Regions from separate parts of the Alicyclobacillus sp. SO9 genome, predicted to be linked through region 3. Evidence: a T-box and tRNA genes for the amino acid it is inferred to sense, from the RefSeq annotation. Region 3 holds a T-box; the other regions hold tRNA genes.
What was found. The T-box of region 3 lies ahead of proS (proline--tRNA ligase). A T-box ahead of a tRNA ligase gene usually reads a tRNA of that ligase, here a tRNA-Pro.

Region 1 (10,161 bases), 450 kb from region 3:
TGAATATTCACCCGCATAAATCTGAAGTCAGATTTAGTGAAGAGAGAGATGTCACGCGCCTGGTGCAAGAAGCGGTGAGTCAAGCTTTGGAGCAGGCGTTTCTTGTCCCGGGAGCGGATCGATCGAGGGACAACTGGCATCACAATGGACCCCAATCTCTGCAGAAGGACCTGGGGCTGAAGGAAGAGCATGGACCAAGGGTTCGAGACTCCTATGAACCGCGACGTCCGTCTTCCGCGGAGGAAATTGCTGCAGCGAAAGACTTGTTTCGAACAACCCATACATCAACCGGACTCGTCCCGAGTGGCAACGGCTCAGTTGGGGCGGTCATTCACGAGCAGAAACAGCCTCTTGAGACGGACAAGGATGACGCTGTGTCGGTTGACAAAGATCCCGTATCTGAAGCGAAGCTTGAGCCAAGGGAAACGACGTACGCAGATGCAGCAGAGGCTGTGCCGGAAGCTGCTCAACGGGATGGGGACAGAACGAAGGGCGTAATAGAGCCTTCACACGCGACTGAGGAAGACCGGGGGGACTCTGACGCATCAGGAGAAGATACGACGAATAGACTTCAACACATTGACGGAGAAAGGTCCGTAGAGGCGACGCGTCGACAACTTAGGGCACTTCGTCCTATTGGGCAGGTACTCGGAACCTACATTTTGGCTGAGGCGGACAATGCGCTGTTCGTCATCGATCAGCATGCCGCTCACGAACGCGTTCTGTATGAACGTTTTCGTGAGCAGACGCAAGCGAGCCATACTGGCTCAATCCCCCTGTTGACGCCCATTACGCTGACGCTCACACCTCAGCAGCATGCCGTGTGTACAACACATTTAGAGTTGTTGAAGACACTTGGGATTGGCGTGGAGGAGTTTGGCGGTTACGAAATTATTGTCCGGACCATTCCTCATGTTTGGGAAGGCCTTGATGCACCCGTCTTGCTGGAGGAACTTTTACAACAGTTGACAGAGGTTGGGCGTCACCAAGATGTGCGGGAAGCCCTGCGCGAAAAAATTATCATGCGAGCTTGTAAGTCAGCGATTAAAGCGAACCACCGCTTGTCTGAAATGGAAATTTCAGCTCTGTGTCAGGCCCTGCCAGACTTGGACGATCCCTTTCACTGTCCACACGGCCGCCCTGTTCTGATTCGGTTGTCAAACGAAGATTTGGAGAAGGAGTTCCGACGTATTGTGTAAAACCACAAACCATGCCACACGTTTTGTTGTGACGACGCCATGGTCAGAATCTGATGCGGCCTCGAAGCAGGCAGATGAATTGGCTCTATGGTTTCATTGCAAGCGCGTGGTTCGAAATGCCAGAAGCATTGTCAAAGTATGCCGGGACGAAGCTGTTGAGGCCTGCTTAATTGCAGATGAGGTCCCAAAGTTTTATCATATGTCTGCTCCCGACAAGGCACTCTATTTCCATCCCGGTATGGCGATGCAGCGTTGCCTGCAGTTGGAACGGGGGCAGAGTGACAGACTGTTAACCGCCGCTGGAGTGAGGCTCGGCGATACGGTTGTGGATGCGACTCTTGGGTTGGGGACGGATTCGCTGGTTTTGGCGTTCGCTGTGGGTGACAAGGGCCGAGTTGAATCCCTTGAGGTCTCAGAACCACTGGCGATATTAGTCTCTTTTGCCATACATAAACGTGCAGAGCAGCCGGACTGGATGCAGCCCCTGCTTGAGCGGATTCGTGTTCACGTAACCGATTATCTCAGTTTCCTGCAAATGATGCCGACGGACAGTGTGGATATCGTATATTTTGATCCTATGTTTCGCAGTAGAAGTCATCATCCTTCCAGCGCTGATGCATTGCGGGAATATGCGGACAGCAGAGCACTGTCAGAGGCAGCAATAAGGGAAGCAAAGCGAGTAGCAAGGCGACGTGTAGTGGTAAAAGAGCGGATTTCTTCAGGCGTCTTTGAGCGGTTTGGTTTGAGGCCGGACAAAGAAAGAGCAAGGTTTTCCTATGGTATTCTGAATGTGAGGTAGTTTATGAGGAGGTTGAGGCAACTCTTGGCCAACAAGCCGCCAGTACTTTGTATTGTAGGTCCGACTGGAATTGGGAAGAGTGATTTTGGTGTGTCCGTGGCAAAAGCTGTGGGCGGTGAAGTAGTGTCTGCTGATTCAATGCAAATATACAAGAAAATGGATATTGGTACGGGTAAATTGCGTGAGGATGAAATGCAGGGCGTGCCACACTATCTGATTGATATTGCAGAACCGGATGCCACTTTTTCCGTAGCCCAGTGGACGAAACGGGCAGACGAGGCCATCTCCTCAATTTTGCGAAGGCAGCGTTTGCCCATTGTGGTCGGCGGGACAGGTTTGTATATTCGTTCTATAACTGAAAATTTGGATTTTGGAAAGACCCGCGGGTCGGCTCAAATTCGTCAAAAATGGGAGCACTACGCCCTGAAACATGGGCAACTGCAATTGCATAAGATTTTAGAGGAGCGTGACAAGGAGGCAGCACAGCGGCTGCATCCCAACGATGTGCGAAGAGTGATCCGTGCGCTTGAGGTACTCGAAACGGGCGGGAAGCCGTTCTCAGATGGCTATGACTGGTCCATTCAAGGGGGGCGGTACGATACAGTCCAGTTTGGACTTCGAATGAACAGGCAAGACTTGTATGCGCGTGTGGAGCATAGAATTGACAAAATGTTGGAGACTGGTTTGTTCGATGAAGTGGAGTCCTTGCTGAGACAAGATTACAACTGGGACTTGATTTCTATGCAAGCAATCGGGTACAAAGAATTAGCGTCATACTTTCGCGGACTGTGCACACGGGAGGAAGCAGTTGCACTTCTAAAGCGTAATACCCGGCGTTTTGTCAAACGTCAGATGTCCTGGTTCGGGCGCGATGGTAGAATTAAATGGCTTGATGTAGATCCGGTGAAAGGTATAGCAAACGATAGCTTTTCGCAGGTATACAACGAGGCTGTCAAACTTAAGGCAGGAATTCAAAAGGCCGAGACCGAATAGAGTCAACGTAGGAGTCTCGCAGTGAGTGGAGGATGCATTCATGAGCAAACAACCCATTAATATTCAAGACACTTTTTTAAATCAAGTACGAAAAGACAAAGTCCCTGTTATTGTGTATCTGGTAAACGGTTTTCAGATTCGCGGAACTGTCAAAGCATTTGACAACTTCACGGTGGTGCTTGAGAGTGATGGCAAACAGCAAATGATTTATAAGCATGCCATCTCAACATTCAATCCCATGAGGAACGTAAATCTGACATTTGAGTCAGGATCCGAGGAGTAAATAGAAGGACAAAATCACAGGCAATTTCGACGCAAATTTAATCGAAATCAGGCGTTGACAATAGCGATTTAAATGTGATAAGTTATGACTTGTCGCTGATGCGGCGCCAGCGTAGCTCAGATGGTAGAGCAACTGACTTGTAATCAGTAGGTCGCAGGTTCGACTCCTGTCGCTGGCTCCATACGGAGGGATACCAAAGTGGCCAAATGGGGCGGACTGTAAATCCGTTGCGGAAGCTTCGAAGGTTCGAATCCTTCTCCCTCCACCAGTTCCTTCGGGAGCCTTCATCAGCGACAGGTCAAGTTCCTGAAATCGCTAAGGGGCGTAGTTCAGTTGGTAGAACGGCGGTCTCCAAAACCGCATGTCGTGGGTTCGAATCCTGCCGCCCCTGCCATGGTGAGTATGGCGAAGTGGTTAACGCACCGGATTGTGGTTCCGGCACTCGTGGGTTCGATTCCCACTACTCACCCCATATTTCAATGGGGGGTAGCCAAGTGGTAAGGCAACGGACTTTGACTCCGTCATGCGAAGGTTCGAACCCTTCCCTCCCAGCCAGTTTTACAGGCGCCTTGGCGAGAGTCAGTAATTGTATGGTAAGTGCCCGTAGCTCAGCTGGATAGAGCGCTTGACTACGAATCAAGAGGTCGGGAGTTCGAATCTCTCCGGGCACGCCATCGGAGCATAGCGCAGCTTGGTAGCGCGCCTGCCTTGGGAGCAGGAGGTCGTGGGTTCGAATCCCGCTGCTCCGACCAGATATCGTCTCAGTCAGTTGTTTATGGCAGGACGTAGCATATGTTTTTCACGACTACTAGACAAGTCCTGAGACGAGGCCTTGGGGGTATAGCTCAGTGGGAGAGCACCTGCCTTGCACGCAGGGGGCCGTCGGTTCGAATCCGACTACCTCCACCAAGTATTCCTCGATAGCTCAGCGGTAGAGCATCCGGCTGTTAACCGGAGGGTCGTAGGTTCGAATCCTACTCGGGGAGCCACGCTCCCATAGCTCAGCCGGCAGAGCGCATCCATGGTAAGGATGAGGTCATCGGTTCGAATCCGATTGGGAGCTCCATGGGTTATCAGAGGGAATTGCACCCGGCCCCATGGTCAAGCGGTTAAGACACCGCCCTTTCACGGCGGTAACGGGGGTTCGAGTCCCCCTGGGGTCACCACTAGCATCTACTAGTATTAGAAAAAGCAGTGCTTGCTGAAATCTAGGCATGTGCAAATTTGAGCCAGATATATGGGCGGTTAGCTCAGTTGGGAGAGCACCTGCCTTACAAGCAGGGGGTCAGCGGTTCGAGCCCGTTACCGCCCACCATATATGGAGTGATGGCCGAGTCGGTCGAAGGCGCTCGCCTGCTAAGCGAGTATACGGCTAAACCGTATCGAGGGTTCGAATCCCTCTCACTCCGCCATAGGATTGGGGAGCAGGCGTATGCCTGCTCTTTTTATGTATACAGACTTGGTACAGGCTGAATGGACATCGATTGATTATAGATGGAGTTGACTGACGGAGTTGACTGACGGGTCGTCCGAATGTTCGTCTTTCACGTAGAGAATATGCGAGAATGTTTTGGTCTATTGCCGGGTACAGTAAGGGGGCAGATCGAGAAAGGAGGAACCCGGCAACGTGGCAGAACCTGATAACGAGAACGAGCCGCTTCCACCGATTTCCGCCAGCCTTGAAGAGAATATCGAGTATTTGAACGGCGAACTTGGAATTGGTCAGGGCCCCGGGCATAGTTGGGACATCATGGCTAAATCCTTTTCCTTTTCAAATTTCAAAATGATGTCTTACGTGCTAAACGGATATTTTCTAACCATGAATATGGTTCTGATTTTAGACGACCTGGAAAAACGTATACGGATGTTTGTCGATCAGCACGAAAATGATTCCTACACACTGCAAGACCTCATGAACTATTTGAACACAAATGTAGCTTTCGTTCAGGTCCAACCAGTCACTAAAATGCAGGACGTGGTTAGGTTTATTCTATCTGGTCCAATGGTGACCTTTGTTGACGGATTTGACGCAGCGCTGTTGATTGACACTCGTATTTATCCTATGAGGAGCATACAGCAGCCTGAGATTGAACGGGTGATTCGAGGCCCAAGAGACGGTTTTGTTGAAACCATGCTGATGAACACTGCACTGATTCGTCGGCGTCTACGTGATCCCAGTTTGCGTGCAGAACTGATGCAGGTGGGTCAGCGCTCTAAGACAGATGTTACATTGATGTATTTGAATGACGTAGCCAATCCGGACATGGTAGACTCTGTCAGACGGCGTTTGAAAGGCATAAAAACGGATACGGTTGCGATGGCAGAGCAAGCCGTGACTGAACTGATTGGAAAAGTAAAATGGAATCCGTACCCTGTGGTACGCTACACCGAGCGGCCTGATGTGGCAGCAACCGCTCTGGTCGAGGGACATGTGGTAATCGTTGTCGATACCAGCCCAGAAGTAATTATCGCACCCATCACGTTTTTCCAGTTGCTGCAGCATCCGGAGGAGTATCACTTGTATCCAATGGTAGGAACGTATATGCGTTGGGTGCTGTTGGCCTCCGCGTTTTTGACAGTTGTTTTACCAGGCTTCTTTTTGGTTCTAAATTTTCATCCTGATTTGGTTCCGAAGGAATTGGCCTTCTTCAAGGCAAGCACGCACGACCCGTTACCGCTCTGGGTAGAGTTGATTGCGGCTGAAGTGGTATTGGACATTTTGCGGCTAGCGGTGATGAACACGCCGGTTACTTTGGCCTCTATGGTCAGTATTATGGCTGCCATCATATTCAGTCAATTCGTTAGCGAAATTCACCTGTTGCAGCCTGAAGTCTTAGTCTACATGGCGCTTGTTCTCATTGCACAGTTTTCACTTGCATCCTACAATTTAGCAACTGCCAATCAGATGTCCCGCATATTCGTATTGCTCATTACGGAAATCGGCTACGGAATTGGTATTAAGAGCTACGGATTTCCAATTGCGCTGCTCGTATGGTTCATTTTTCTAGTGACCCGGGACTCCTTTGGAACGCCATATTTATGGCCCCTTATGCCGTTTAAATGGAAAAACGGTATGGACAATGTCATATTGCGTAAACCTATATCACTGATTCAAGGACGTCCGGGCATTCTTCGACCAAAGATGCAAAAACGGCGTGGTTAAGTCTCGCATGGAGCGATGATATTGCCTTTTCTGTGCCGGACGGAATTGGGCTGGAACGGATTGATTGGAACGAACTTTGAAACGCATCCATTTGCGTTAATATGGTCCATTCGGCGGGGCTGTTCTTGTCACCAATGTTGCTGCGGCGCATTGGGGCGGGCACAGCCCCGTTTCATGCCTGAGATGTGGCAGAGATGTGGCAGAGATGTGGCAGAGATGTGGCAGAGATGTGGCAGAGATGTGGCAGAGATGTGGCTCGGCTCATATAGAGATCCGAGAAGTGCTTATTTGAGCTCTGAACCGGTATCTTGCTGTAATAAGCTCGCCAGAAACGCTTATTTCTGTGTATCAGGCCCTATTTCGGCTCCATAAGGCAAATAAGCTCCTGCCGCGAGCTTATTTGGAGCGGCTTCGCCACATGATCGCAAATAAGCCCCCCACGGATCGCTATGATGTCACTGCAAGTGGGCCAGGTAGAGCGTCGAGGGAGTTCAGCCCCCCACGGATCGCTATGATGCCACCGCGATTGGGCAGGGTAGAGCGTCGCGGGAGTTCAGCCCCCACGGATCGCTATGATGTCGCTGCAAGTGGGCAGGGTAGAGCGTCGAGGGAGTTCAGTCCCCCACGGATCGCTATGGTGTCGCTGCAAGTGGGCAGGGTAGAGCGTCGCGGGAGTTCACCCCCCCACGGATCGCTATGATGCCACCGCGATTGGGCAGGGTAGAGCGTCGCGGGAGTTCAGCCTCTGCGGATCGCTATGATGTCACTGCAAGTGGGCAGGGTAGAGCGTCGCGGGAGTTCAGCCTCCGCGGATCGCTATGATGCCACCGCGATTGGGCAGGGTAGAACGTCGCGGGAGTTCAGCCCCCGCGGATCGCTATGATGTCGCTGTAAGTGTAGGACTGTCCCAATCCCCAAATGCACGCATCATGGTCGTGACTGTCGGAGCTCTTTGTTCAAATTGCCTTTTCCTGACGGTGCATTTTGCGATCGCAGACACACAATCTTTTGCTGTGGGTGCTGCAATTAGAGTTTCACCTCATTCCGTGATGGGTGGAGTTTATACGAGCGAACACGAACCGATCCGCTAGCTGGCTCCAGCCAGTTCTTTTCAATCAGGTTATGTAGCAACCGGTGCGCGTAGGCTGATCCAATTCCTAAATCCTCGCAAATTTCTTTTGGTGAAACTGGTTTGATGTGGCGTGAAGCTAGGCGAACAATCTCGCGCTCAAGAGTGGTCAATCGACTCAGGGATGTCGTGTTACTCAACCAGCGGCCGAAGAACTGCTGCACAGTCTGTTGACACAGTCGGGGCTGTTCTTTGATTTGGTTGTAAGTAAACCGAATTACGTACCATCCGTCAATTACGAGGTAATTTTGGCGCAAGCAATGATCGTCAAATTTCCAAGCGGAGATATTCCTGAAATGAGGCCCGAACCCGTCTATTTCAATCGCAACTCGAAAATACGGCAAAATGTACGCGAAATCAATGTACCTAAAACCGTCCTTATAGTCGTAAATCTCGTACTCTGGATGGAGGTTCTCAAATTGTCGAAATACAGGCCACCAAACTTCCTTAAGAAATAAGTGTTCGGCGTGTCCGTGCCCATCATCTAACCTTCGAAGTCGTTCCCCTTTTCTCACTTTACGATGCGATTCTATAAACATGCGGTACGCTTCATCAAAGCCCATGGGACACCATACCCCTCCTTTGCGGTACTTGTTAGTTCCGGCTAAATGGTAGTGCAGAAAGTCCGATCCGTCGATGACGGAAGGTAGAGAAATATGAGCATCGGAATAAATCACACAAATTGGATATTCGGTGAAAGGCCGCAGACGGTGGTCTGACGGTGGTCTGACGGTGGTCTGACGGTGGTCTGACGGAAGGTAAACGGTGTGGTGAAAGGGAGCAGACGGTGCGGTGTGAGCCGGAACGGTTGTTCATATGAGAAGAGTTTTTGCGAAAAATGGGCTATCACCCATACACTTTGGAGCGCATAGGCTACTGTACGTGTTTTGCAAAGTATCGCTGCAGTGTGTTCGAAGTTGCAACATACCGAAACAAGTCGGGGTGATAAATTATGCAAAAACGGCCGGGGACGCCTGTGCCTCCTGAGCAATCCCACGAGATTATCAGTAAATACCGGGATGGACACATAGCCTTGGCAGAAGCGCTGCAAATGTTGTCTGGAAAAGAAGTGGCGGCAGAACCCAATCCGTCACATCAATTGAGTAAATCGAGGCTCTATTCTATTCTCCAAGAGTTGGAGGACCTCGTCGGACTTGAAGAGGTAAAAAAAACTGTTCGTGAGATATTTGCACTGGTTTATGTCAAGCAGGAGCGGGAACGCCATCATTTAAAATCGAGTCCCGTTGTCCTGCACATGGTCTTTAAAGGGAATCCCGGCACAGGGAAGACCACCGTTGCTCGTTTGCTGGGAAGGATGTTTCGCGAGTGCGGCTTACTTACAAAAGGCCATTTAGTCGAGGTGGAGCGGGCCGATCTCGTTGGAGAATACATCGGCCACACTGCCCAGAAGACCAAGGAAGCCGTCAACAGGGCCCTTGGCGGAGTCTTGTTCATAGACGAAGCCTACTCCTTGGCGCGCGGCGGCGACAAGGATTTTGGCCGAGAGTCTATCGACACACTGGTCAAGAGCATGGAAGACCACAGGGACGAATTCATCGCAATTATCGCAGGCTATGAACGGGAAATGGAAGGTTTCTTAAAGGCGAATCCAGGTCTTCCAAGTCGATTTCCAATCCACCTGACCTTCCCAAACTATTCAGTAGCCACACTGCTTAAAATTGCAAAACAGATGGCCTTGCGACACCAATACAACATGCAGTATGATGCCGAGCAAAAACTGCGTAAGCATTTGCAGGACCTGCATCAAACAAGTCAGCTTAAAAACTTCAGCAATGCGCGCTGGGTCAGGAACACCATCGAAAGAGCGATTCGAAAGCACGCGGTTCGCATCTTTGACGTTGAGCAGCCTAGCCGAACTGACCTGATGACTTTGACGGCAGCAGACTTTGTCTGGGAGGGGGATGTGTTGTGAGACGCAGCCTCGTAATTGGACGGACGAATGTGGGGAAGACGTTGTTTTGTATTCGGTTTGCCAAGTATCTTGGAGTACGTCAGCTTCAATGGTTTGTGGAAAGTGCAGATGGAAGAACGGAGCAGATGCGAATGTCCATGGATGAAGCGGAGCAGGTGTTGTCGGACAGGAGTCCTCACAAAACACGATGTCTGCAGTCCATCAGGGTGGAAGTTCCTCGAGGCAAAGTGAACCGGGAACTGCTTCTGACAGATACCACGGGATTATCAGACGGTGTCCATCCCGATAAAACCGTACGTGAAGCCATGGCACAGACGTTGGAGACGATGCTGTCAGCAGGTATTGTTCTCCATTTGGTAGATGCATCCGAAATTGGTGAACATCTTGACGAACGAAAACCAAGAATTTCTTCAGAACTACCTCACTCAGCTTGGGGAGCATTGGATGCACAAATTGCTGCATATGGCCAGCAAACACCTAATTACTTTATCTTGGCGAATAAGATTGATTTGCCGAAAGCGTCACAGGGTTATCGCGCGCTGGTTCACAAGTTCTCAAAGCAACGCGTTATTCCTGTGTCTGCAATGCAAGGAACCGGTTTCCGCGAGGTGAGACAGCATGTCTGGCGTCTGGCTTGAGTGGATTCGCCCATGTGTCGCCCT
Region 2 (10,161 bases), 1.5 Mb from region 3:
GGCTTCATGCAGGCGGGTTGCAGCCTGCAATCCGAACTACGAACGGTTTTCTGGGTTTTGCTCCACCTCGCGGTCTCGCTTCCCTTTGTTCCGCCCATTGTAGCACGTGTGTTGCCCAGGACATAAAGGGCATGATGATTTGACGTCATCCCCACCTTCCTCCGACTTGCGTCGGCTGTCACCTGTGAGTCCCCATCTTTACATGCTGGTAACACAGATTAAGGGTTGCGCTCGTTGCGGGACTTAACCCAACATCTCACGACACGAGCTGACGACAACCATGCACCACCTGTCTCCCCTGCCCCGAAGGGAAGGTGTATCTCTACACCGGTCAGGGGGATGTCAAGCCCTGGTAAGGTTCTTCGCGTTGCTTCGAATTAAACCACATGCTCCACTGCTTGTGCGGGCCCCCGTCAATTCCTTTGAGTTTCAGTCTTGCGACCGTACTCCCCAGGCGGAGTGCTTATTGGGTTTCCTTCGGCACTGAGGGCGGTAACCCCCAACACCTAGCACTCATCGTTTACGGCGTGGACTACCAGGGTATCTAATCCTGTTCGCTCCCCACGCTTTCGTGCCTCAGCGTCAGTCACTGTCCAGCAAGGCGCCTTCGCCACTGGTATTCCTCCACATCTCTACGCATTTCACCGCTACACGTGGAATTCCCCTTGCCTCTCCAGTACTCAAGCCTCACAGTTTCCAAGGCATTCTCAGGGTTGAGCCCTGAGTTTTCACCCCAGACTTACAAGGCCGCCTACGCACGCTTTACGCCCAGTGATTCCGGACAACGCTTGCCCCCTACGTATTACCGCGGCTGCTGGCACGTAGTTAGCCGGGGCTTCCTCTTCCGGTACCGTCTCGACAGGAGCATTCCCTCTCCTGTCCGCTCTTCCCGATTGACTGAGCTTTACAACCCGAAGGCCTTCTTCGCTCACGCGGCGTTGCTCCGTCAGGCTTTCGCCCATTGCGGAAGATTCCCTACTGCTGCCTCCCGTAGGAGTCTGGGCCGTGTCTCAGTCCCAGTGTGGCCGGTCACCCTCTCAGGTCGGCTACGCATCGTTGCCTTGGTAGGCCGTTACCCCACCAACAAGCTAATGCGCCGCGGGCTCCTCTGTCAGTACTGCCGTAGCAGCTTTCAAAGCAGGAAGATGCCTTCCCGCTGTCTATCCGGTATTAGCACCCGTTTCCGGATGTTATTCCAGTCTGACAGGCAGATTGCCCACGTGTTACTCACCCGTCCGCCGCTAACCTCCGGGAGCAAGCTCCCATCAGTCCGCTCGACTTGCATGTATTAGGCACGCCGCCAGCGTTCGTCCTGAGCCAGGATCAAACTCTCAAATTTGGTCTTACATATATCCTGTACTGCTCTTCTCTCAAAGAACAGACGAAGCTCATTTCTTACACAAGCGTCTCTTTCGTGTGTTTAGTTTTCAAGGAACCCTTTGCTTCAAATCCCGATGAACCATTCTGCTGTCAATCCACTGGGTTTGGCGGCACATCTTTCTCCGCTCATCCGCTTGTCAATCTCGGCTGAATCATCTCGCCTGAAGTCGTTCATGATGTCTTAAAATGCTGTTATGGCGCGGGTTTTAAAGGCTTTGTTGTCCGGCCCGCTCTCGCGGCGGCATCGACTAATATACCATCTTTCAAGCAAAAAGCCAATGGAAACTTTTTCTTTGCAAATCTGACTGTGATGTGATTCAACAGAACTAATTCGTTAAGATTCATCAATTTGTAAGTACGATATGACGTCTCACCCTCACAATTTAGATGAAGGCAATTCCATCTTAACGAATCTCATCATCAGGTTTACAATGGTGGGCCTAAGAGGACTTGAACCTCTGACCTCACGATTATCAGTCGTGCGCTCTAGCCAGCTGAGCTATAGGCCCTTAGTGGCGGAGCTGACGGGATTCGAACCCGCGGTCTCCTGCGTGACAGGCAGGCATGTTAGGCCTCTACACCACAGCTCCACATTATAACGGATACAGCCATCGACCCGATTTCAGCGATCGTCGTTCTCAGGTGAATACACCAGGTAGACTTATATCCATTGGAAGTATTTCTTCTTGCGCCTCGCCCTCACAAGGAAGACTTGGTGGGTCATGAAGGACTCGAACCTTCAACCTGCCGATTAAGAGTCGGATGCTCTGCCAAGTTGAGCTAATGACCCAAGTTATGGTGACCCTACGGGGATTCGAACCCCGATTACCGCCGTGAGAGGGCGGCGTCCTAACCGTTAGACGATAGGGCCAATTTGGCTGCCGAACTAGGGCTCGAACCTAGACTAACTGATTCAGAGTCAGTCGTGCTACCATTACACCATTCGGCATTACTACGGTCTCATAAAAAGACCGGGATGGCTGGGAGGGAAGGGTTCGAACCTTCGCATGACGGAGTCAAAGTCCGTTGCCTTACCACTTGGCTACCCCCCATTGTGGGGTGAATGGTGGGAATCGAACCCACGCATGCCGGAACCACAATCCGGTGCGTTAACCACTTCGCCACATTCACCATTGAATAGTTCTATATGTGGACCAGCGCCGCGGCTGTGAGCCGTCGAGGAGCTTGTCTGCTGCATAGCATGATTTGTGCAGTGGTGGAGGGAGAAGGATTCGAACCTTCGAAGCTTCCGCAACGGATTTACAGTCCGCCCCATTTGGCCACTTTGGTATCCCTCCGCTTTTGGAGCCACCTGTCGGATTCGAACCGACGACCTGCTCATTACGAGTGAGCCGCTCTACCCCTGAGCCAAGGTGGCACGTCAGGTCTGGTAGCGGTGAGTGGATTCGAACCACCGACGCCACGGGTATGAACCGTGTGCTCTAACCAACTGAGCTACACCGCCATATGGTGCGGCTAATAGGACTTGAACCTATGGCCCCCACCGTGTCAAGGTGGTGCTCTCCCTCTGAGCTATAGCCGCAAGTATGTGGTCGGAATGCCGGGATTCGAACCCGGGACCTCTACCTCCCCAAGGTAGCGCGCTACCAGGCTGCGCCACATCCCGATATGCTTACAATGTGCTAGTCTTACTCAAACGGAAGACGGGATTCCGACGCTGAAACCGTAGGTTTGAGCCAGTCCCTGAGGGTGTCCTTCCCGAAGGGGGAACCCTTGGGTGAGAATCCGGTCTGTCCGTGACCTTATAGGTACTTCTGGAGCGGAAGACGGGATTCGAACCCGCGACCCTCGCCTTGGCAAGGCGATGCTCTACCCCTGAGCCACTTCCGCGAATTGTGCGCACTGTCTGGCACGATACCAACACAATCATTTCAGTGCGTGGTGGCTCGGGACGGAATCGAACCGCCGACACGAGGATTTTCAGTCCTCTGCTCTACCGACTGAGCTACCGAGCCATGTGGTTGCGAGAGCAGGACTTGAACCTGCGACCTTCGGGTTATGAGCCCGACGAGCTGCCAACTGCTCCATCCCGCGTCAATAACTTGCCTTCAACATGATATTCCGGTCTTAACTTACGCGTGCCCTTTTATCCTCATGTGCATCTGCAACTATGTATGCCCTTCATGCACTGTATTTCAGGCTTTCACAAGCGCCAAGCATATTTGACGGCGCAAATCGCGTATTCAGATTTGGTGGGCGGTAACGGGCTCGAACCGCTGACCCCCTGCTTGTAAGGCAGGTGCTCTCCCAACTGAGCTAACCGCCCCAAACGTTTACTTCGACGCCTTGGAACAATGGTGACCCCAAGGGGACTCGAACCCCTGTTACCGCCGTGAAAGGGCGGTGTCTTAACCGCTTGACCATGGGGCCGTCTGTGGAGCTTCCAATCGGATTCGAACCGATGACCTCATCCTTACCATGGATGCGCTCTGCCGACTGAGCTATGGAAGCATGGCTCCCCGAGTAGGATTCGAACCTACGACCCTCCGGTTAACAGCCGGATGCTCTACCGCTGAGCTATCGAGGATCACTTGGTGGAGGTAGTCGGATTCGAACCGACGGCCCCCTGCGTGCAAGGCAGGTGCTCTCCCACTGAGCTATACCCCCGTATTCCTAGCAAAATACTGATTTCACCACGCAACATGTTTCCGGACAGTGTGTCCGTGACCTTCAATGTGTCCGTGACCTTCAATATGTCCGTGACCTTCAATATGTCCGTGACCTTCAATATGTCCGTGACCTTCAATGTGTCCGTGACCTTCAAGCAGTCACGCTGTCGCTTGGTTATTTAGAAGCAACTACAGCAGCTTTACAGTTGCAATGGTGAGCCATGCTGGATTCGAACCAGCGACACCCTGATTAAAAGTCAGGTGCTCTGCCAACTGAGCTAATGGCTCATAAGCATTCTCCTAAGCACCACGGCACACGGTAATTAGGATTATGGCGTGCCCGGAGAGATTCGAACTCCCGACACCTTGATTCGAAGTCAAGTGCTCTATCCGGCTGAGCTACGGGCACATCGCTTAACAACAATTTAAAAGCGCGAGAAGTAATGTAACACAGAATCACATTATTAATCAAGCCCTTTTCTAAAACTCATTACAAATCACCCAAAATCACCTTAAACCGCTCATCATCTCTAATGATTTCAGAATATCCGAAATTGCTGGGGAAGCAGCCTGCACATCCGTAATTTTGGGACGTACTCTGCTAATTTTCTTCAGTAATGCGACGTTCAAAGGTCTCCAGAGCATCATATCCCTGAGCCTTTAGGCGCCAGTTCTTACATGCCACTTCAATCAAGGCAGCAATATTCCTGCCAGGTCTAACCGGTATATCAATCTGCGGTACCGCAACATCGAGTAAATGGGTCGTCTGTTCTTCTATGCCCAGCAGTTCAGTTTTGGCATAGTCCTCCCAGTGAGTTAGAAAGATATCTAAATTGATGGTTGTCTCCTCTTGATAGGCGCCGGACCCGTACAATCTAGTCACATCAACAAAACCAATTCCCCGCAGTTGCAGCAACTCACGGTTATTGACGTTGTGAGTGCCGATGAGGGTTTCTGCCCCAATTTTTTTGACGAGCACAATGTCGTCTGAGACAAGGCGGTGCCCGCGTTCAATCAATGCCAACGCGACCTCACTCTTGCCAATCCCGCTGCTTCCGCGCAGGATGATGCCGACACCCAAAATGTTCATACAAACCGCATGCAGGACTTCTTCTGGTGCAAGTACGCGTTCCAGATAACTGTTCAATCGACTAATAAAACTTGTCGTCTTTAGTTCTGTTCTCAACAAGGGGATTTGATACCGCTCACAATACAGTGTGAAGTAGTCCAGGCCCGCTTGACCCCGAGAAATGATGAAACAAGGCGGAGCCATTGCAACGACCTCGCCGATTCGTTTATCGCGTTCATCTTCAGGCAATGAATGGAGGTATGTAATCTCCTGACGCCCCAAAATTTGGACTCGTTCTTTTGGAAAGTAGTCCAAGTAACCCGTAAACTCCAAGCCGGGTCGATGAATGTCATCACTTTCAATCCTGCTGTCCAGCCGCTCTTTACCTGCAATGACTTCCAAGTGGAATTTATCGACCAGATTCTGGACTGTGATAGTCTTCAATCCGACTCCCCCGCTTCTCCCATATTGTAACCGATCGTCTTGCAGGAGTTCATTTGTCGTCGACTTCTACACCCTTACCGCTAACTCCTTCAAACTCCCAATCACGGACAATAATCGGTCATAATCACTCGTTGAGTTGGACTCAAGAAGTTCCTGTTTCCTGGTCTTCACCACTACTTATGCAGGCTTACAAAGCACATATTCTAAAAGTCTCTCCATTTGCGGTTTTTCGCTAAAGGAGATTTCTGTTACTTTCAAACCGCTCGATCTTTGTGATAAGGCCAAAACAAAAGGTGTGAGGCTTGCTGCCTCGCACCTCTAAGCTATTCAGATTTCTATTCAGATTTCTATTCAGATTCCTATCCAGATCCCTAACTATATTCCAAAAAATACAAGCCCACATCCACTAAGTGAGTTTAATGTTTTTGATGCCCAAAATTTTCGGTCCGACCGGAATCGACGTATTGGGATTGGGCTCGAGTGTAATACCAATGCCGTCCAATTGCCGGTTCTTTAGAGTGCCCTGAAATTCACCTGTGCCTGCAGGGCCAACTGTCATAACACCTGCACTGCTGCGCTTACCGTGGTTCCACAACCAAATATGGTAGACCTGCGTTCCTTTCGTAGGCTTCAAGTTGGCAGCGTATAAAATTAGCCTGAGTTGGCTGTTTTCCTGTACAAAAACAACCTTGCCTGCTGCATTCTTCGCTGAAGGCATTGCGTGCAAGCTCACGATTTTGGCTGATGAGGCCAGTTGCCGGCGAACCTGATGAAGTTGTTGACGTGCATCTACCAATGCATTCGTCAGGACGGCAGTAGAAGATACAAACACAATCAATCCAGCGGCAAGCCACCGCGTCAGCCGGGAATAGCGACGCAGACCAGTCACTATGTGCTGGGTCATACTCATGTCAATGGGAGTTTCAATGCGGGTTCCAATGCGGGGTTCAATGGGAGGTTCAATGGGAGGTTCAATGCGAGGTTCAATGCGAGTTTCAATGCGAGTTTCAATGCGAGTCTTAATGGGAGCTGTAACGGGGGTCTCAGTACGGGTTTCAGCTCCGTCTTCTGCGCTTCCATGTACACCAACGCCTTTGTTCACCTGTACCCCTTGATGCATGGTGTCCGCAATATCTGTGTGAGTGCCTGAGTTACAAGTAAGGTTTGGATTTGAGTTGGGGCTTGTGTCATCCCTCGCCGTCACAACTTCATCGCTTACGGACTCATCCCTTTTGCTGCTGGCTTCATCATGTGCAGTATCATCTGTAATCGTACCACCAGCAGTATCCTGAACGGCTTCTCTGTGACTATCCTGCTGTTTGGGCGATCGCGTTGCATACGCAGCCGCAAGCACCCTGTCTTTCAACTGTGGTGGTGCTTCAACAATGGGCAAGTTGTGCGTCATGGCGGACATGATTTGGCGCAATTTGACAAACTCAATCCGACACTCGGTGCAGGTATGGAGGTGATGCTCTACGGCGGCTGCGTCGTCTGGGGACAGACGGTGGTGAAGGTAGGCAACGAGATCGATAGTGTCGCATGTTCTCCACTTCACTGTTCGAGGCCCCCTTCCCACTCAACCATACTTTTACGCAACCGTTTTAACGCTCGATGCAGCCGGGTCTTTACGGTACCTAAAGGCTGTTCCAGCTGGTTTGCAATTTCAGACAAGGTCAGCCCCTGGAAGTATGCCAACTCGATGATGAGCTTCTCTTGCCGGTTCATATTCAAAAGGACACTGTAGACATCCTCTCGAAACCAATTCCTTGTAACTGTGCGTTGGGATGCAGATGTCGCTCCGTGCTCCCACTCTGCTGTATCGTAAAGGGTTACCACTTTGGCTGATTTGGAAGCACTCTTTAACTTGTCTCGATAAATCCCTCTTGCAATTGTTAACAGCCACGTTGGAAACTGACTCAGTTCAGGACGATAAACGGCTGTAGTTGTCCACAGGCGAACAAATACATCCTGTGTAATTTCAGCCGCCAGTTCTTTGCTTTCACAGGCCTTCAGGGCAAACGAATACACGAGTGCACTATAGCGATTGTAGAGCACCTCGAACGCCGCAGCATTTCCCTCTTTCACCTGTTGAAACAACTGGTTATCATCCGGTATTTGAATCGCCGCTCACTCCTCATGCGCCCCCCGGATAATACACACCTTCCCAACAAATTAACCGAGAAGGCGTGTATCGAGGGGTGCCTGCTGCTGCAAGAACAAAGGATTAACTCGGTCTGCATTCACGAAAACGACTGTCTTGACAGACTGGAGTGCACCAAAACAGCTTTTACGATATAGCGCCGATTAACAAGATGAAGAGCATTTAAGGGGTAGCAGGTCTCCAAGACCAACGACGGATACGACGTATTGACCACATCGGTCCCAACGTGAATAATTTGGTGGGACCGCACCTTAAATTCAAATGTCCCTTGGGAGGTTTGAACTTCAATTACATCGCCAGGTTTAAGCGCATCGATGTGATGAAAATAGGTTACATCATGAGCCGCTATGATGCTCGTCCCAACTTCCCCGGGCAGGACGCTGGTAGACAAGTGTCCTGCAGTTGAGGCCAGAATGGATAGAGCTGTGCCTTGGCGGATTGGAGCAGTCAATCCAAGTTTCGGGATTGTCAGTTTCCCGATGTCACTTCTTGTCTGCGGCTGATTTCCAGGTTTGGCCGCTCTCGGATAAAGAGCATTACGTTTGTATTCAACAACGTGAAGGTTAGACTTCACCTTCGGAGACGGAGTTGTCACAATCAGTGTCTTCTGTTGGTGATTCAGTACACGCTGTGAATACGCAACTCGAGCATAGGTCAAAGGGATACGGAGCAGCTGTGCGACTCCTATTGCGATGATGCCTATGCCAAGCCAAAGCAAAGCTTTTCTCACAAGATTACGAAACTTTCTTTCTGAAGGCAACTAAAATTCCCCCTGCCGCAATCAACCCCAAGCCGCTGTACAACCAGGTACTGATGGGAAGTCCAGTGACAGGCGACGTGCTCTTCGATACCATACTGCTTGGTGAAGTAACGACCCACCCCACTGGGTCACCGGCAATCATGTGTGTCATGGTATGTCCGGTAATGGTCATTGTCTTCGGGTTGCTGGAATATGTGCCAGTCGTTGAAACATTGTAGTACATACTCTTAGAACTCAGCTGCGAATTTGTATAACTAAACTTCACGGGCTTCGAAAACTTGCCCACAAGCATGTTTGTCTTTGTATCCATAACCTTAAAGGCAAAATCGTAAACCGGCATTTGGCCAGAAGGCGCATTACTTGTAAAATTGGAAAGTTTGCCTTCAAGAACCTCAAACTTTACGGGATCGGTTGAAAACATCGCTGGAATGGTGAAAGTAGCACCGTTGACTTTCAGGGTCGTGGATGAACTCGAATTTGCAGGAATTGACGCACTCGCTGCCACGGTCGGAAATCCATGCATCGAAAAATCCGGCACGGAGGCGGCCAAGGCTGTGATACTGCCACCCGCAGCCAAGACTGTACCTCCAGCAACAACAGCCCTCAACACATTTTTCATGAATCCGTTCTCCTCCCCTTAATTAGGTCTCGTCTACTTATACGACAGAAGAGTCAAAGCGGTTTCGTAAAATTTGCAATTTGCAGCTCCTGTACAAGTGCAGCTTCTGTGCAAGTGTGCTCCTGTACAAATGAACTTATTGAAATCATTTAGTGAGAAGTGGATTTCGGTGAACTTATTATTTTTCTGATGTGTTTTGCTGTCATGGACAACAGGGGCAATCCTGCCAGTGTGAGCGTAAAGTACGCTGGCAAGACAAAAAGAATCAGTTCTGCTAACTCCCTTGAATCCCTAAACAGAACTACACTGCCGCTCCAAGTCATAATGGTGCTTATCCAGGCAATTGTCCGATAATGCGTTAACCGGAATATCTGGGAGATGGATGTTGCGAATACATACTGGAACATTGACAACTTTAGAAACAAAACTGCGACAACCGCCATTACGTAAAATGTGTCAATCCGTTCAACAAAGTGCTTCAAGAATGAAACGTTTCGAATGACTTCCAAAATGGGATAATTTAAATTTTGGATAGCTCCTCCCAAAGTCCCTATAGCCACGACTTCGATGAGCAGTGAGAGAGCCAGAATCCCGCTGTATGCCACGAACATTGATGATGCCATCTGATTTGGCTTGTCTACTTTGCTGGCGGCCTGCAAAAGGATGAGAGGTTCCATAGCAAAGGTGGTACTGACAAGGCTGCCGCGGAGGACGGGGGTCCATCCGTCTGCCAAAATTGGACGAAATTGACTCCAATCAATATTACTCACGGTCAAAACGACAAACAAGAAAGTAAAACCAGTCGCTAAAGGGGTGAGAAATTCACTGAACATCCCGACTGTCTGAATCCCTTGGTAAATAATGTATACAATAGGAATGACTAAAACGGCGCTCAGTACAATCAGAGGAGTCTTCTGGTAAGCCGTAACTTCAATAAAAACGGACAATTCGCGCCAAATGCCGGAAATAGTGATAAACAGCCACAGAACGTACCAAAGCCCGGCAAAAGCTCCAAACCAACGTCCAAAAGCACTCTCAAAGCTTTGAAGCAAGTCGACGCCCGGAAAAACTCTGCTGTAAATAAATACAATTCCGATG
Region 3 (10,161 bases):
TATATTGTTGCAGGAAGCATTCTATACGTAGTTTTTGGAATGTCCTGGTTTGATGCAATTAACCACTCCATTGCGGCGCTTTCGACAGGAGGATTTTCGACAAGAGCAGACAGTATAGGGGCGTATAAAAGCACCCCAATAGACATTGTAACCATTGTTTTAATGCTGCTTGGTACCACCAATTTTGCAGCTCACCTCCTCTTAATCAGAGGCAAATTCAAGGCGTTTTTTCGGATTGGAGAAATTCGATTTATGTTTCTGGTGCTGGCGATTGCTACTCCGGTCTTAGCCTTTTTCTCCCTGGCCAAAGTCTATCGAAGCATTCCTCAAGCACTGCAGGCAGCGGGTTTTAACGCTGTGTCGGCTCTCAGTACAACCGGCTTTTCAACGGTGAGCTATAATAATTGGGGTCCGTTGGCAATTTTAATCATGGTAGTTCTCATGCTAATTGGCGGAGGTATTGGATCGACTGCAGGAGCCATCAAGCTTTATCGAGTACACGTGTTGTTCAAAGCACTGATTTGGAATATTAAGAAGAATTTCTTACCTGAAAACACGGTGAATGAGACGTACGTATGTCGCCCTGAAGGGAAAGTGTACATCGATGCAAAGCGAATTTCTGAAGTATCCATGTATGCGTTCATATATCTGGTTCTTTTCTTTATCGGGACAGCCGTGATGACTGCGTACGGTTATTCTCTGGAGGATTCACTGTTTGAGTTTGCTTCCACTATAGGGACTGTGGGATTATCCATTGGAGTGACATCTCCTCACTCACCTGCTGTTGTACTGTGGACTCAAATTGCAGGTATGCTTTTCGGCCGCCTGGAGATTTATGTGATTTTTGTGGCGGTTATCAAAGCTTCAAAAGACCTCAGAGCATCTGTAAAAAGCAAGGTCAAATAGATTGCTAAAGAAAAAGTAAACCGGCCGTTAGTCATGAGTACTTATTCCTAGGCTTCGAAGAGGCGATTGGCTTGTTACATTTAAATTCATGGGAAAGTTCCATACAGGTGTTGATTATCATTCTTGTCGGAGGACTGTCTGTGGCCAAGCTAACGGAGCGTCCCCGTATACCTGATGTTGCAGCATTCCTGCTGTTTGGTATCCTCATTGGTCCAGCGATTTTAAATTGGGTCAGCGAACCCAATCAAGCTCAATTGAATCAATGGATTTTGAACGTTGGAGCCCTGTTGATCTTATTTGATGGAGGACGCGGTGTCCAGTTTTCGGTACTGAAAAAGGTCTGGATTAGTATTCTCATGTTAGTTACTGCGGGCGTTTTGCTAACGGCGCTCGTGGTGGGGATAGCAGCTCATTATCTGTTGGCTATGCCGTGGACTTGGGCGATTTTATTGGGGTCTATCCTTGCATCTACCGATCCCGCCACACTGATTCCTGTCTTCAAACGTGTATCCCTTATTCCTAAACTTCAGCAAACTGTGGAAGCTGAGTCTGCCTTTAATGATGCCACAGGCTCAGTATTAGTGTTCACGATAATTTCTTTGATTGTTTCGCACAAGCAATTCTCCTTAGCTCCTCCGATACTCTCCTTTCTTCATTCTTCAATTGTGGGGATGGCGACAGGCGCATTTTTTGGACTCGTCTGTTTGTGGCTGGTTTCCCGCCGCGGCTGGGGAATTTTTCACGAATATGGTTCTATTGTCATGCTGGCAACTGCATTGTCTTCCTTTGAAGTTGCCACGCTTCTTCACTCGAGCGGGTTCATGGCTGCGTTTGCCGCCGGAATGATGACTGGAAATGGAGAAAGCTTTAGGCTGAGCATGGCACAACACACTCGGGACAATGTCGATCACTTTGGAAACGGGATCACTCTGATTATGCGCATGTTAATTTTTGTCTTATTAGGTACACAGGTAGACTTTAAGCTCATCTACGAGCACTTGTGGATGGGGTTGGTTGTTGTTGCCATCTTCATGGTCATTGCAAGACCGTTAACTGTCTTAAGTTCAGTCCTGATAGACCGGCGGGCGAAATGGAACCGCAGACAAGTGACTTTTATGTGTTGGGTAAGAGAAACTGGAGTCATCCCAGCCGCTTTATCCGGAATGATTGTCGCTGAAAAAGTTCCTGGTGCGCCGCTGATTAGTTCCATTACTTTCATGGCTATCCTTTTGACGATTTTGGTACAAGCAAGTACGACTGGATGGGTCGCAACGCGATTGCGTGTACTACAAGCATTTGAAATGGAAGAAATCTGAGCAACTCCAACCAGAGAACTTGTATAAGTATAGATACGTGATGCGTATGTACCCTTCGGGACTGTGTGGGGGTTAGTGCAGAAGCCAGCAACTGCGTGAGTTGGGATGCTGGTCGGGGATGAGGCACAGTTCAGTCGTTCGAATGGTCGAGCAAAGAAACAGGGAGCCAGCACAGCTGGCTCCCTGTTTGTGGTTGTCAAAAGGCGTAGTATAAGCTTGTAAGAAATATGAAATTAAGCCTCACTTATACAAGGAGTGCTATACTAAATATTACGACAAGGAATAGGGGGATTGCTATGGTCAAGTTAGAATCAATGGGACATGAACGGTATGAATCGTGGCTTAAAGCTAGCGTTAAGCATTATGCTGAAGAAAAGGTCCAAGCCGGTAACGTATCGGCTGAGGAAGCGATGCAGGTTGCAGAGCGAGAGTTTGAGCAGATAATGCCTGAGGGATTAGCCACCTTGGACACCTATCTCTTTAACGTCAAAGATGAAGACTGTGACCAAGTGGTGGGATCCTTATGGCTAAAGGTACGTGATGAAGGGAAAGAAATGTTTATTTACGGTCTTGAAATAAACGAGGACGCAAGAGGCAAAGGCTATGGAAAACAAACGATGCAATCTCTCGAAGCCTTTGTAAAGCAGATGGGTATCCCCAAAATATCGCTCCATGTATTTGGCTATAACGAGGTTGCAATCAAGTTGTACAGGTCTTCGGGATACGTTGCTACCAACATTCTCATGTCCAAAGTGCTTTAAAACAGAGTGACGCTGAGTGCTTTAGCGCGAAGGGGGAGTTGTACAAATGGGTAGTGCTGATAGTGCATTACTGAATAAATTGGAATCGTATGCAGATGTCGCGGTCAAAGTCGGAGTGAATTTGCAGGCTGGTCAGAATTTGTACATAGAAGCGGATGTGGAAGCCGCAGATTTCGTTCGAATTGTTGCGAAGAAAGCGTATGAGGCAGGGGCTCACAACGTCCACTTCCGTTACAGCGATGGAGAACTAAGACGCATGCGTCTCATGCACAGTGATGAAGCAGCATTAGTTGAAGTCGGAAAATGGAATGTGGAATGGTATCAATCTATTCTGGACGAAGATGCGGCGAGACTGGCTATCTTTACGGTGAATCCTAGTCTGTTACAAAATGTCCATCCGGAGAGGATTGCAATAAACTCTAGAGCAACGGCAGAAGCATTGAGTTTCTTCAACGCCAGAATTGGGGATATAACTTGGTCTGGGATGGGGTTTCCTACGGAGACCTGGGCCTCACTTTTGTTTCCAGAACTACCTGAGACCGAGCGATTGAATCGGCTTTGGCATCTCGTCCTTAAGATAACGCGTGCTGACCAACCCGATGCCGTAGCCGCGTGGAAGGCACACGTCGAGGATCTGACATTTCGAGCGGACTATCTGAATCAGAAAAACTACCGAAAGCTTCATTACCGAAGCACAGGCACAAACCTAACGATTGAGTTGCACAAAAAGCACCGTTGGATTTCTGCCGGAGGCAAGAATTCACGCGGGGTACCGATAGTTCCGAACATCCCTACTGAGGAGGTATTTACGGCTCCGCTCCAGACAGGTGTGAATGGTGTCGTAAGGAGTACGAAACCGCTAAACTACAATGGAGCGACTGTTGATAATTTCTCTCTTACATTCGAAAGTGGACGTATCGTCGACTTTGAAGCAGAGAAAGGATACGAAGTATTGAAGTCAATCATAGGAATGGATGAGGGCTCCCACTTCCTCGGTGAAGTGGCACTGGTGCCTCACGACTCGCCAGTTTCACAGAGCAACATGGTATTTTTACACACGTTGTACGATGAAAATGCATCGTGCCATCTCGCCATTGGACGTGCTTATCCGATGTGTGTCGAGGGCGGTACGCAAATGAGCGCAGACCAGTTAGCTGAACACGGATGTAACTACAGTCTTGCGCACGTGGATTTCATGATTGGCTCAGACGAGTTGGATATAGATGGCATTACTGCAGACGGAGTTATCGAGCCGCTCTTCCGAAATGGAAAATGGGCATTTTAGCTACGAAATTTCGCGCCACTTCCGCAGCGATTGACGGAAGTTGCGCGAAACCGTTGTTTGGTCAAATGAATTCACCTTTCACCTTTCCAAACCAGAAAACGAAGTACAAAGCGAAGCAAACGGTATAGGCTAGCAAGCAACCACATGGAGGATTTCCCTAACCATTCGAAAATACTTTCTATTACCGCTCCGAAGACAAACTCTAAAAGCCAGTCATGATGGATGTCGACCCGACTGTACAGGACCTCAATTGGCTCAGCTTAAATCATCAATGGCGGTCAGACAAGGCTGTCGATAAGGTTTGTTGTAAGTTTTGAATAGGAACGACCGTTACATGTCCCGTCTTTCGGTCTTTTAGTTCTATACCGCCGCGTTTCAAGGATGTGGTGCTGACGGTTAGGCGGTAGGGGAGACCTACGAGATCGGCATCTGCGAACTTCACACCTGGGGTTTCGTGTCTGTCGTCGTACAGGACTTGATTGGTCCCAAGCTCATTGTAAATTTGCTCGGCCGTCCTCATGACCTCTTCATCCTGTCCGATGCGGACTAAATGGTATGTGAACGGAGCAATGGATTTTGGGAACACAATTCCGTCCTCATCGTGGTTGTCTTCGACAATGCAGGCAAGCATTCTTGTGATGCCAATTCCATAGGAAGCCATGGTGAGTGGACTGACCGAACCGTCCTTTTGTGTGAAAGTCGCTCCCATAGGAGATGAGTAGCGCGTTCCTAGTTTAAAAATGTTCCCAACTTCGATGCTTCTGACGGTGCTTAGGGATTCTCCGCAATGCAGGCATGGGTCGCCCTCCTCGACTGTAATAATGTCTGCAAATTGGTAGACTCCAGTTTGGCTCATCGAGTGCGAGGAGAAGGAGTCATCAAGTATCACAGTAAGTTCGGTATGCCGGATTTTTTCTCCGTCCAACCAACCGCTAGAGGATAGTCCAAGTTGCTCCAATTCATGTACGTCTAACTCCTGAATTTCTCTTTCGCCTAGTGTATGCGCGAGTTTCACAGCGCTGATTTGGGAGGATTCAGGTGCACCTGCAACGATACGACGTCCGTCAGAACCCTTGTAAAGTGTCCAAGAGGCCATCTCTTTAGAGCCAAGACTCGGTTTTTTTGAGACCGCTACTTCGTTATTGGCCGCGTAGCCGCAACCGCGGCAAGTAACAAGTGTGTCCTCACCTCCGTCAGATAGGACCATGAATTCATGAGACGCACCTCCGCCCATCATCCCGGTGTCTGCCTCGACGCGAAGAACAGAAACCCCGCATCGGGCGTAAAATGCTTCATAAGCTTCTATCATCTTGTCATAGAACACATCCAAACTCTTTGTGTCTGCATGAAAGCTGTATGCATCTTTCATCAGGAATTCACGAAGCCGTACAAGTCCCCCTCGAGGGCGCGCTTCATCTCGAAACTTTGTTTGAATTTGATACAGGATAAGGGGTAACTGCCGGTAAGAGCTTACAAAGTGACGGACAAGGTCTGTAACAGCCTCTTCATGTGTCATTGCTAGTACCATCTTGTGCTCATTGCGGTCTGTCCATCGTACCAAGGACGAATCGATGTCTTCATAACGACCGCTTTGCTTCCATAAGGACGCTGGTTGCGTGACTGGAAGCAGAACTTCTTCTCCTCCTACTTTTGACATCTCCTCCCTGGCGATTTGTGATATGTTGGAAATGGTTCTCCAGGCCAATGGGGTTAGGCTGTAAATTCCCGCCGCAATTTGCCGAACAAAGCCCGCTCTGATTAGTAGTTGATGGCTCTTCAATTCAGCATCACTTGGCACCTGACGCTCCGTTTTGAACAGTGAATGTGACAGTCGCATCTTCATCACCTCGTGATAATAAAATAACCCCCGTCCGTAAAGGACGGGGGCATACCCTCGTGTTACCACCTTCATTGGTCACAAACGTGACCCGCTCAAATCGCCGTGAGGCTCCCTTGTAACGGGGGGATCCGGATGATTTATCATCATCTGCTCAAAGGTGGGTTCCAAATGACTTGAAAGACCAACCTTTCACCAAGCGGTCGGTTCTCTGTACATCCGCACTCATTTGTACTGGCCTTCTCAATGCAGTAGGACAGGTTCAGTTTTGTGTACTATACACAGCCTTACTTTTTCTGTCAAGCAGCAACTGCAGGATAGGCTAGTTCTCTTTAAGGTACGTTCTATGCAGGGTTTGAAACTGTTTGAAGGCTTGGTTGCTTTTTGTAAGATATGTCAAACTTCTCTTTGCCTCCGACGGTTTTGAGATCTTGAGGCTGTACGCTAACACCTCGATGTACCCATAAAAATACGTTGCACTGTGATTCAATTCTGTCGTCATTTTCTTTGCGTTGGCAGGTGCAACCATCTGGAGATACCTCAGTTGGTTTCCATCGGCCTCCAGAGGAGAAACCAGACGGCTTATATCGCTGTAATACTTGGATTCTGTAATCGCCTTCGTATCATATTGGCTATGATACCGCGTGTACTGTGCTCGTATCTCAGTATAATTTTGCAATGTCTTATTGAACTCTGTCTTAAACTCCTGCACAGGGTTGGGGCGACGAGGAGAGGTAAAAGTACCTGTGCTCGAGTGGGCATCCGATACTGCACTCGACGGTGACTTAGAAGTTGCCGTTGAAGACGGCTGCGACATCCCGCTTGGGGCGTTCGAAGTTGTGCCTGCGTTGTGGCGGCCATCTGCAGCGGTGGTACCTGCTGAAATCCTCGGTCCCGAGGTAGAGTTTAGTTGAGATGAATTAGCCTTTGAAAGTTTGCTTAGAATACTAAGTGGATTACTACGCAGCCGGGTCTCGGTATGCTGCCCGTTATGATAAGCTAAAAATAACGCGATTACTGATAGAATTGCTGCAATAAATCCTGTGACATTTACTACATGTCGATATGAAATACGCTTCATTTGTAATAGCGGCCCCGCGAGCAGCAACCCAGTAAAGAAGCCGCCGATATGCGCGCCATTCCCGATATGCGGTGTGGAGAAACCATACACGACATTGACTACAAATAGAACAATGACTTGATTTCTGACTGCGACAGGAAGTATTCCCTTTATCCCCATATACAAGGCCATCCCATAAAGCCCCATAATAGCCCCGGAGGCTCCTGCAGAAACCGTGTTATGAGGATATAACAACACTTGGGCGAGATTGCCGATGATGCCAGAGAGGACATAGACTGTAATGAATGTCCACGATTGCGCTACCACTTCAATTCCTGCAACAAAAGCCAGCGCAACCATGTTAAAACCGATGTGCGTAAGATTCAGGTGGACAAAGTCTGCTGAAATCAGCCTCCACCACTCATGTCCGATTACAACATCGTGGTAGTCAACGGCTCCAGCCGCTATCAATCCTAAGGGTGAGCGACCTGTCTTGCCTTCAACCACCAGGTACCAGAGAACATTCATTGTAATCAATATCCAGGAAGCATAGGAACGACCATGTACCCATTTTACGCGGTACTCCAAGTAATCCCCCTCCTGTAAGACCCTGTTGTTTCTGACACCTAAATAGACGATTCTTACCACGGAAACATTACAAATAGAGTCCAGGTCCATCTGGTTGTGGTACGACGTTGAATAAAAGCCGTATAATAGAGGCCAGCCAGTCCACAGGATTGACTGATCTATTCTATTATATTTTACTCGTGTTATCTTAGTGTATGGATCACATGTATGGCTCGGCTGGTTTGACTGGCCCGCTTACAAGGTACAATGTGTAGATTGGTGAATTAAAGGAGGATGTGTGTTGGAGAAAACACTAATTTTTGGTCACAAGAGTCCTGACACAGACGCCATATGCTCGGCTGTAGCGTACGCTGATTTGAAAACCCAGTTGGGTACATCGGTCGAAGCAGTACGGTTAGGTCAAGTTAATGACGAAACTCAATATGTTCTCGACTACTTTAAACAGGAAGCGCCTAGGCTCGTAGAAACCGTTGGCAACGAAGTGAGCCAGGTCATACTGGTCGATCACAATGAAAAACAGCAGAGCGTCGAAGACAGAGACGCAGTATCGGTAATAGAGGTGATTGACCACCATCGCATTTCGAATTTCGAGACCTCCGGTCCCTTATACTATCGGGCGGAGCCGGTCGGTTGCACGGCCACTATATTAACCAAAATGTACAAGGAAAATGGAAAGACTATTCCCAAACAGATTGCCGGTCTTATGTTGTCCGCCATCATTTCTGACACCTTGTTACTAAAGTCACCCACCTGCACTTCTGAAGATGTGGAAGCTGCCCGTGAATTGGCAGACATTGCAGAGGTTGACCTGAATGAATATGGAATGAAGATGCTAAAAGCTGGTGCTGACGTGAGTAAAACCAGCGCAGAACAGCTAATTTCACGAGATGTCAAAGAGTTTCAGATGGGGGCACACAAGGTTGAAGTTGCCCAAGTGAACGTAGTGGATGTTCAAGATGTGCTCAGTCGAAAGGCAGAGGTTTTGAAGCAGATGGAGTCGCGCGTGGCAGAAAGAGAGCTTGATTTGTTCCTTGTGACCGTGACCAATATTCTTGACAATAACTCTGTCGGATTGGCCAGTGGTTCGCAAAAGGCTGCTGTCGAGCAGGCCTTCAATGCCGCCTTTGAAGACAATCAAGTTCCGCTTGACGGTATCGTCTCGCGTAAAAAGCAAATTGTACCTGCTTTGACAAAAGCCTTGACCTAGCGATATGTATTCGCAGTCGTTCCAGAGAATAGCTCTAGTGGCTTCTGCCAGATTTTCGTCTGGCAGAAGCCATGATTGAGTACATGAATTTTGCAGTGCCGTATCAGAGGAAATACATATACCTTCAAACAGATTCATTTTGTTTTCCATTTGTCTCGAAATCAGCTTACGGGAGGCACAAAAGAGTCATGGAGCAAGTCAGATATGAGTTTGTCACAGACTTGAATGCAGCCGAGGTTGCAGATGTGTTTCGAAACGCTGGTATTCGTCGTCCTGTCGATGACACACAGCGGATTCAAAGCATGATAGACAATTCGAACTTGATTGTCACTGCGAGATTGAATGGAAGACTCGTTGGGATAGCAAGAGGGCTGACAGACTTTGCGTGGTGCTGCTACCTGTCTGATTTGGCGGTGGACAAGCAGTTTCAGCGCATGGGAATAGGGAAAGAACTGATGCGGCAAGTCCGAGAAGAAATTGGACCAGGTGTGAAACTTCTGCTTGTAGCTGCCGAAACGGCAGAGGAGTACTACCCGAAAATTGGATTTGAAAAGGTGGACAGGGCCTATGGTATTCCGCGTATGTACTGAGTCTCAAGCATTCAAACCTACGAAAAGAAAGGAACTCTCGTGATATGGGCGATAGTTGTCGTCGCTGTTGTCCTGATACTATTGGCTTGGATAGCAGGTAATGCTGTGCTGGGATGGTACCCGACCCGGCCGGCGCGTCACTATCCTAGTCGAGCAGCCATGACGACAACGCCAGCTGAGTACGGGCTTCCCTTTGAAGACGTGAAGATTGCTGGAAGACTTTCAGGATGGCTCATTCCTACCAACCGGGCTCGCCCAACTGTGATATTTGTCCACGGATGGGCAGGGTCCAGGGAAGAACCCTGGGTACCATTTCTGGGATTGGCAAAGGAAGTCTATCAACGCAAAATGAATACTGTCTTGTTTGATTTGGGGTATGTAAGCGGCAGCAGGCCTTATACCGGCGGCTCCGCCGAATCTAATGACGTACTAACTGTAGTGGATTGGGTGCGGTCTTGGGGGGATGGTCCTATCATTGTCTGGGGATTCTCCGCGGGCGGGCACGCAACCTTGTCGGCATTGGGTGAGACCGGGAATCGAATTGACTGCGCTATCACTGACAGTGCGTTTGTGAGCGCATTTGATTCCTTTGCGACTATGTATCAACAAAT

Region 1: it has a tRNA-Pro gene. The T-box ahead of proS (proline--tRNA ligase) is inferred to sense a tRNA for this amino acid. The anticodon was not compared.
Region 2: it has a tRNA-Pro gene. The T-box ahead of proS (proline--tRNA ligase) is inferred to sense a tRNA for this amino acid. The anticodon was not compared.

The regions. Positions count from the first base shown of each region.
Region 1 covers NZ_CP066339.1:2,508,094-2,518,254, forward strand. Annotated here, with positions in the region: gene mutL (DNA mismatch repair endonuclease MutL) at 1-1,199, shown strand, start outside; gene GI364_RS11475 (class I SAM-dependent methyltransferase) at 1,192-1,998, shown strand; gene miaA (tRNA (adenosine(37)-N6)-dimethylallyltransferase MiaA) at 2,023-2,991, shown strand; gene hfq (RNA chaperone Hfq) at 3,032-3,274, shown strand; tRNA gene GI364_RS11490 (tRNA-Thr) at 3,380-3,455, shown strand; tRNA gene GI364_RS11495 (tRNA-Tyr) at 3,459-3,542, shown strand; tRNA gene GI364_RS11500 (tRNA-Trp) at 3,593-3,668, shown strand; tRNA gene GI364_RS11505 (tRNA-His) at 3,671-3,746, shown strand; tRNA gene GI364_RS11510 (tRNA-Gln) at 3,755-3,829, shown strand; tRNA gene GI364_RS11515 (tRNA-Arg) at 3,872-3,948, shown strand; tRNA gene GI364_RS11520 (tRNA-Pro) at 3,950-4,026, shown strand; tRNA gene GI364_RS11525 (tRNA-Ala) at 4,109-4,183, shown strand; tRNA gene GI364_RS11530 (tRNA-Asn) at 4,189-4,263, shown strand; tRNA gene GI364_RS11535 (tRNA-Thr) at 4,265-4,340, shown strand; tRNA gene GI364_RS11540 (tRNA-Glu) at 4,366-4,440, shown strand; tRNA gene GI364_RS11545 (tRNA-Val) at 4,514-4,589, shown strand; tRNA gene GI364_RS11550 (tRNA-Ser) at 4,595-4,686, shown strand; gene GI364_RS11555 (spore germination protein) at 4,902-6,437, shown strand; gene GI364_RS11560 (DNA-binding response regulator) at 7,464-8,129, opposite strand; gene GI364_RS11565 (AAA family ATPase) at 8,519-9,499, shown strand; gene GI364_RS11570 (GTPase domain-containing protein) at 9,496-10,137, shown strand; gene GI364_RS11575 (hypothetical protein) at 10,118-10,161, shown strand, end outside.
Region 2 covers NZ_CP066339.1:1,455,255-1,465,415, reverse strand. Annotated here, with positions in the region: rRNA gene GI364_RS06560 (16S ribosomal RNA) at 1-1,339, opposite strand, end outside; tRNA gene GI364_RS06555 (tRNA-Ile) at 1,813-1,889, opposite strand; tRNA gene GI364_RS06550 (tRNA-Asp) at 1,894-1,970, opposite strand; tRNA gene GI364_RS06545 (tRNA-Lys) at 2,094-2,170, opposite strand; tRNA gene GI364_RS06540 (tRNA-Glu) at 2,177-2,251, opposite strand; tRNA gene GI364_RS06535 (tRNA-Gln) at 2,256-2,329, opposite strand; tRNA gene GI364_RS06530 (tRNA-Gln) at 2,358-2,432, opposite strand; tRNA gene GI364_RS06525 (tRNA-His) at 2,436-2,511, opposite strand; tRNA gene GI364_RS06520 (tRNA-Tyr) at 2,595-2,678, opposite strand; tRNA gene GI364_RS06515 (tRNA-Thr) at 2,684-2,758, opposite strand; tRNA gene GI364_RS06510 (tRNA-Met) at 2,769-2,845, opposite strand; tRNA gene GI364_RS06505 (tRNA-Val) at 2,849-2,923, opposite strand; tRNA gene GI364_RS06500 (tRNA-Pro) at 2,931-3,007, opposite strand; tRNA gene GI364_RS06495 (tRNA-Gly) at 3,157-3,231, opposite strand; tRNA gene GI364_RS06490 (tRNA-Phe) at 3,281-3,356, opposite strand; tRNA gene GI364_RS06485 (tRNA-Met) at 3,360-3,435, opposite strand; tRNA gene GI364_RS06480 (tRNA-Val) at 3,592-3,667, opposite strand; tRNA gene GI364_RS06475 (tRNA-Glu) at 3,697-3,771, opposite strand; tRNA gene GI364_RS06470 (tRNA-Thr) at 3,777-3,852, opposite strand; tRNA gene GI364_RS06465 (tRNA-Asn) at 3,854-3,928, opposite strand; tRNA gene GI364_RS06460 (tRNA-Ala) at 3,934-4,008, opposite strand; tRNA gene GI364_RS06455 (tRNA-Lys) at 4,223-4,298, opposite strand; tRNA gene GI364_RS06450 (tRNA-Arg) at 4,343-4,419, opposite strand; gene hprK (HPr(Ser) kinase/phosphatase) at 4,612-5,523, opposite strand; gene GI364_RS06440 (anti-sigma factor) at 5,930-7,078, opposite strand; gene GI364_RS06435 (RNA polymerase sigma factor) at 7,075-7,620, opposite strand; gene GI364_RS06430 (class D sortase) at 7,764-8,444, opposite strand; gene GI364_RS06425 (hypothetical protein) at 8,419-9,063, opposite strand; gene GI364_RS06420 (GerAB/ArcD/ProY family transporter) at 9,213-10,161, opposite strand, start outside.
Region 3 covers NZ_CP066339.1:2,954,786-2,964,946, reverse strand. Annotated here, with positions in the region: gene GI364_RS13890 (TrkH family potassium uptake protein) at 1-906, shown strand, start outside; gene GI364_RS13885 (cation:proton antiporter) at 978-2,222, shown strand; gene GI364_RS13880 (GNAT family N-acetyltransferase) at 2,519-2,983, shown strand; gene GI364_RS13875 (aminopeptidase) at 3,030-4,268, shown strand; gene proS (proline--tRNA ligase) at 4,537-6,105, opposite strand; T-box leader at 6,142-6,361, opposite strand; gene GI364_RS13865 (rhomboid family intramembrane serine protease) at 6,428-7,753, opposite strand; gene GI364_RS13860 (manganese-dependent inorganic pyrophosphatase) at 8,034-8,960, shown strand; gene GI364_RS13855 (GNAT family N-acetyltransferase) at 9,149-9,550, shown strand; gene GI364_RS13850 (alpha/beta hydrolase) at 9,590-10,161, shown strand, end outside.